One region of the Enterococcus sp. DIV0840 genome, then DNA from elsewhere that is predicted to be linked to it. Evidence: predicted binding sites of a transcription regulator. Region 1 holds the regulator's gene; the other holds the start of a gene.

Region 1 (3,432 bases):
TTCTACTACAGCTGGAATACGAGTAGATCCACCAACTAAAATAACTTCGTCGATTTCAGAAGGATTCAAACCAGCATCTTTCAATGCTTGACGTACAGGAGTTTTCGTACGTTCTACTAAATCGCTAGTTAATTCATCAAATTTCGCACGAGTTAAGTTCATTTCTAAGTGCAATGGACCAGCGTCTCCTGCTGTGATAAATGGTAAGCTGATTTGAGTTGAAGTAACACCTGATAAATCTTTTTTCGCTTTTTCAGCAGCATCTTTCAAACGTTGAACAGCCATTTTATCTTTAGATAAGTCAACACCGTTTTCTTTTTTGAATTCTGCTACCATGTAGTCGATGATTTTGTTATCAAAGTCATCTCCACCTAGTTCATTGTCACCAGCAGTTGATAATACGTCGAATACGCCATCCCCTAATTCAAGAATCGATACGTCAAATGTACCACCACCAAGGTCAAATACTAACACTTTTTCGTCTTTATCTGTTTTATCTAAACCATATGCTAATGCTGCAGCAGTTGGTTCGTTGACAATACGTTCAACTTCTAAACCAGCGATTTTACCAGCGTCTTTTGTTGCTTGACGTTGTGCATCGTTGAAGTAAGCAGGAACAGTGATAACCGCTTTATCAACTTTTTCACCTAAATAATCTTCTGCGAAACCTTTTAGATATTGTAAGATCATTGCAGAAATTTCTTGTGGTGTATAAGATTTTCCATCTGCTTCTACTTTGTATCCAGCTTCACCCATATGACGTTTGATTGAAGCAATTGTATGTGGATTTGTCACTGCTTGACGTTTTGCAACTTCACCAACTTGGATTTCTCCATTTTTAAATGATACTACTGAAGGTGTCGTACGGTTACCTTCTGGATTCGCAATGATTTTTGCTTCTCCGCCTTCTAATACTGCAACTGCTGAGTTTGTTGTTCCTAAGTCAATACCAATAATTTTACTCATAATTAATGATCTCCTATCTTCTATTTTAATTTTTTTCAATTTATATTATACAAACATTTTTTGTCGTTACTGTGCAACAACAACCATGCTTGCTCGTAAAACGCGGTCATGTAATTTATAACCCTTTTGTAATACTTCAACGATTGTATCGGCTGGAATTTCATCGTTTGCCGGAATCGTTTGGACTGCTTGATGTAAATTAGGATCGAAAGCTTCGCCCATAGTTGGGATTTCTTCAATGCCTTCATCTTTCAATGCAGCTTGTAAGCCTTCAAGAACCATCGAGATGCCTTTTTTCAAGCTTGCTCCTTGTTCATCATCGACTTCTATTGCCATCGCACGTTCTAAATTATCGATCGAAGGTAATAATTTTTTCCCTAAATCCTGTGAACGATAACGAACGAGCAATTCACGCTCATTTTTAAAACGATTGCTCATATTGGCAATTTCAGCTCGTGCTCTTAAAAACTTATCTTCCATTTCTGATAATTCAGCTTTGGCATTATCAAGTTCTGTCATTTCTGCTTCTACCTCAGATACACCTGAATCGTCGATAGCGTCCATGCGTTCTTCTTGTAATTCTTCATTTGTTTCTTCTTTATTACTCACTCTGGCAACTTCCCTTCTCATTTCCGTAGAATTATTAGAATTCTATATTTTCAACTTTTCACTTATTCATCAAGGAACCGATAATAAGCACCAAGTTTTGAAGCTAATTCATGGCGGAAAACATCCACTAATCCAAACATTTTTGAATATGGCATGCTTGTCGGTCCTAATAAAGCAATCGTTCCTTTACCGTGACCTGTCACTTCATATGTTGCAGTAATCATGCTCATATTGTCAAGTAAATCGTTCCCTATTTCCGAACCGATCCGAATCGCTATTTGCGTATCAGCCTTTTCATCTGCCGTCAACAAGTGCGTGATCGCATCTGTATTTTGTATAAAGGAATAAACTGATTTTAGTTGTGTGATGTCCTTTTGTACACCAAAGTCTAAAAGATTCATCCGACCACTGACAAAAACTTTTTCTTCAAAAGCATGTCCTAACATTGCGTCAAATAGATTCATCATACCATCCGGTGTTTGGAAATAGCGATGTAAAATCATCGGAATTTCAGTACGTAAACGATGATAAACGGTCAATAGCGGCTGACCCACCAATTTATCATTGATGATTTGGGTCATCTTCTCCAAGTCTTGACTTGAAACAGATGCTGGGATCGCAAATACTTGGCTTTCCACATTACCTTTATCCGTCACGATGATTGCTATGATCTGGCGTTCGTTTAATGGAACAATTCGAAAACCAGTCAGTCTTCGTTCCTTCACTTCAGGACCTAACGAAAAAGCAGTATAACTTGTTAAATCAGAAAGGATTTCAGCTGATTGTTCAATAATGTCATTGATTTCATGAAACTCTTTCCCAAATGAATGGCGAATCGTTTCTAATTCATCATGTTCGATTTCAGTAGGACTCAATAAATGATCCACATAGTAGCGATAACCATCCATTGAAGGAATTCTACCGGAAGACGAATGTGTCTTTAGTAATAATCCGTGCTCTTCTAAAGCTTTCATATCATTACGAATCGTTGCCGAACTTGACTTAATTCCTTCTTCCATTAGTTTCTTTGATCCTACAGGGCTTCCTGTATTTGTGTATTCTTGGATGATAAGTCGCAAAATATTCTTTTGTCTTTCTGTTATCATAATTACCACCCTTCATTAGCACTCATGTTGTTCAAGTGCTAATACAATTATTAATATAGCAAGTTCTTGCAAAATTGTCAAGAGAAAAACATACTTTTTTAGCACTCTTTGTCGTCGAGTGCTAAAAAAATAAAAAAGAACGAAACAAAAGTCTTTTCGACTATCGTTTCGTTCCTAAAACTTATAAATAAGCTGTCAACTTTTATCTCTATTCTTTATCAATCAAAAATGCTTCAAATACATCATTCCCTAGAAAAAGTCCTTGCTCTGTAAGTTGGATATGGCTTTCATTTTCCAATAATAACCCTTTATGAACTAATTCTGGAATCGTCTCTTTGTATACTTGGTCTAAAGATAAACCAAATTTGTCTTTGAAACGCACCTTGGAAACGCCACTCATTTTTCGTAAACCTAAGAAAAGTTCTTCTTCCATTTGATTGTTTAGTGTCAAAATTTCCGTTTCAACAGTAGGCAGCTGATTTTCTCTTAGTGGTTTTAAATAGTGCTGAATTGGACCATGATTGCGGTAACGCGTATGTCCTAGATAGCCACTAGCTCCTGCCCCAAAACCATAATAGTGATCATTATTCCAATAAACCAAATTATGCTGGCTTTCTTGCCCTTTTAACGCAAAGTTACTAACCTCATATTGATGACGTCCCGCTTTTTCCATTGCGATGATCGTTTCTTCGAACATTAGTGCTTCAACTTCTTGATCAGGTAACTGCAGGCGACCTTGTCGTACCCAGTT
Region 2 (3,432 bases), 860 kb from region 1:
TGCCTTTAGTGTAGCATAAATTGATCAAAAAAAGCACCTATCCTACAGTATGACTCAAAATTTGTCAGCCTAATTTTAAAAAGTTTGAAAAATAGTTCTTTTCCTGAGCGGTAAGATTGCTTTTTATCTGGAACAACTGCTATTATGAGAGATGGATATTTGTCTATATTTAGAGTATTGGAGGTACGATTGTGAAAGACCAAATTATTCCAAAAGCAACGGCAAGACGCCTTCCCCTATATTATCGTTATTTGAGAATTCTGCATGATGCAGGCAAAAATAAAGTTTCCTCTACTGAGCTCAGTGATGCAGTGCAAGTAGATAGCGCAACAATTCGACGAGATTTTTCTTATTTTGGCGAACTAGGTAAGCGTGGTTATGGCTACGATGTAGAGAATCTGATGAATTTCTTTGCAAAAACATTGAATGATGATGAACTAACAAATGTAGCATTGATCGGTGTAGGTAATTTAGGAAGTGCCTTACTAAAGTATAAATTTCATCAGAGCAATAGTATTCGTGTTAGCTGCGCATTTGATGTGAACGACGACATTGTTGGCAGAATCGTTGATGGTATCCCAGTTTATCCAATGACAGATATGATGGAACAGATTCGTGTGCAACAAATTGAAGTAGCGATTCTAACATTACCAGCTAGAAAAGCACAAGAAGTTGTAAGTCAGTTGGCAGATGCTGGCGTGAAAGGTATTTTGAACTTTACAGCAGCACGTTTAGTAGCACCAACAGATGTTCTGATTCAAAATGTTGATTTGACGAATGAATTACAAACATTGATTTACTTCTTGCATCATGATAATGAATTAGCCGATACTGAAATCGAAGACGAAAAAGAATAATTTAAAAACCCCTGTGATTGCTTTTCATACAAGAAGGGCAATCACAGGGGTTTTATTTTTAATTTTATTTAGGCAGTTCAATATTGGCGTAGTGCATAATAAGTTGGGCAATCACAACGAGCGTATTCATTCCGCAATGAGCGATGATCGAGGTCCAAATTTTCCCAGTCATTTTATAGAGTAGAGCAAAGAAGAAGCCCATGAAAAAATAAACAAAGAAATGACCATCTTGATGGATAACAGAAAATAAAGAAGAACTAATAATCGCAGCGATCCAAAAACCAGTATAGCTTTCTGTCAAACCAATCAAAGAACGACGAAAAACAAACTCTTCCATGATTGGTCCGCCAATCGTTGTTGCTAGGATAAACAACGGATTCGCTAAAATAACTGCGATAATATTTTGTGTATTTTGTGAACTAGGCTGAACGCCTGTGATCGCTGTTTCAATACCAAAAACAATTGCTTGGATAATCATTGCTAAAAAAATACCACTAACGCCAAGTAAGAAGATGAAAACAGGAGAAGTTAGTTTCGCTTCTTGTTCGACCATAGTAACAGCGGTATTTTTATTTTTAATGTAAAGCCAAATCATCAGAGCAGCACCTAAAATATAAGTGAATGTTGTACCCGCAATCACGACATCTGGTGAAAATGGTCTGAAAATATAGGGAGAAAAAAATACGAGCCCATAAATAAGGATCATTGAAAAACTTGTTTTTTTAATAGACATATTTTTAGGCATATTAATAGTAAGCTCCTTTCAACAAGTGCAGAATATAAAAAAGTATACCATAATTGACATTTATTTCGGAAGACTATTATTTTTTATGATTATTACGATAACCTAATAACAGAAAGATAAATACGAAGAAAAAAGCTGCTTCCCACAAAGTAGTTGTCCAATCAAAACGTCTGCTTACTCCAAAGAAGAAGTTACCGACATTCGCAATAATTAAATAAAGTCCTGTTATCGTCAAAGCTCCCGTGATCCGTTGTTTCATTTCAATCGCCTCCCTTTCTGATCTTATTTTACCATGAAATGGAGGATTGAGAAGGAATATGCCGATCCTTGTAAAGGAACTTATTTTTTTTGATCGATTATTTAATAAAATTAGTCAAAAGACTTGCAAAACGATAGGGAAATGAGTATTATAAATAGTGTGAGTTAGCACTCGATAACCAAGAGTGCTAAAATGATAAATAATTTTTATGGAGGGATTTATTGTGTTAAAACCATTAAGCGATCGCGTCGTTATTGAAGTCGCGAAAGAAGAAGAAAAAACAGTAGGAGGCATCGTCTTAGCATCAGCTGCCAAAGAAAAGCCTCAAACAGGAAACGTTATCGCAGTAGGTGAAGGCCGTGTTTTAGAGAACGGTACAAAAGTTCCTGCCGATGTAAAAGTAGGCGATACCGTAATGTTTGAAAAATATTCAGGTACAGAAGTTAAATATGAAGGAAATGATTACTTGATCGTTTCTGGTAAAGACATTATTGCGATTGTCGAGTAATCCATTTTTTAACATAAAAAACATTTAAAATAGAAAAAATAAAATTTTTGAGGTGAAGGAATTATGGCAAAAGAAATCAAATTTGCAGAAGATGCACGTGCAGCAATGCTTCGTGGGGTAGATATTTTAGCGGACACAGTAAAAGTAACATTAGGCCCTAAAGGTCGTAACGTTGTTTTAGAAAAATCTTTTGGATCACCATTAATTACAAATGATGGAGTAACGATTGCAAAAGAAATCGAGCTAGAAGATCATTTTGAAAATATGGGTGCTAAATTAGTATCTGAAGTTGCATCTAAAACAAATGACATCGCTGGAGACGGCACAACAACTGCTACAGTGTTGACACAAGCAATCGTTCGAGAAGGCTTGAAGAACGTAACTGCTGGTGCGAACCCTCTAGGAATTCGTCGCGGTATCGAATTAGCAACAAAAACTGCAGTTGAAGAATTACACAACATTTCAACTGTCGTTGATTCAAAAGAAGCAATTGCACAAGTAGCAGCTGTTTCTTCTGGTTCAGACCGTGTTGGACAATTGATTGCTGATGCAATGGAAAAAGTTGGGAACGACGGTGTTATCACAATTGAAGAATCAAAAGGGATCGAAACTGAATTAGATGTGGTTGAGGGAATGCAATTTGACCGTGGCTACCTATCTCAGTATATGGTGACTGACAATGATAAAATGGAAGCTGTTTTAGAAAATCCATATATCTTGATCACTGACAAAAAAATCTCTAATATTCAAGATATCTTGCCTTTGTTAGAACAAATTTTACAACAAAGTCGTCCATTATTGATCATCGCTGATGACGTTGATGGTGAGGCATTACCAACTCTTGTCTTAAATAAAATTCGTGGAACATTCAATGTTGTTGCTGTTAAAGCACCAGGTTTTGGTGATCGTCGTAAAGCAATGCTTGAAGATATTGCTATGTTAACAGGTGCTACAGTGATCACTGAAGATTTAGGTCTTGAATTAAAAGATACAACAATCGAAAATCTTGGTAATGCAAGTAAAGTTGTTGTTGATAAAGACAACACAACAATCGTTGAAGGCG

What was found. Region 1 encodes HrcA, which represses chaperone genes, less so after heat shock. Its sites were predicted from a motif close to TTAGCACTCNNNNNNNNNGAGTGCTAA; they were not measured.
Region 2: a site for HrcA is predicted at 2,026-2,052, ahead of groES (co-chaperone GroES). Genes of this name have one in related genera too.

The regions. Positions count from the first base shown of each region.
Region 1 covers NZ_CP172876.1:2,195,204-2,198,635, forward strand. The annotation lists gene dnaK (molecular chaperone DnaK) at 1-966, opposite strand, end outside; gene grpE (nucleotide exchange factor GrpE) at 1,033-1,596, opposite strand; gene hrcA (heat-inducible transcriptional repressor HrcA) at 1,638-2,681, opposite strand; gene hemW (radical SAM family heme chaperone HemW) at 2,890-3,432, opposite strand, start outside.
Region 2 covers NZ_CP172876.1:1,335,065-1,338,496, forward strand. The annotation lists gene IGL98_RS06305 (redox-sensing transcriptional repressor Rex) at 192-857, shown strand; gene IGL98_RS06310 (CPBP family intramembrane glutamic endopeptidase) at 922-1,590, opposite strand; gene IGL98_RS06315 (hypothetical protein) at 1,679-1,861, opposite strand; gene groES (co-chaperone GroES) at 2,085-2,369, shown strand; gene groL (chaperonin GroEL) at 2,433-3,432, shown strand, end outside.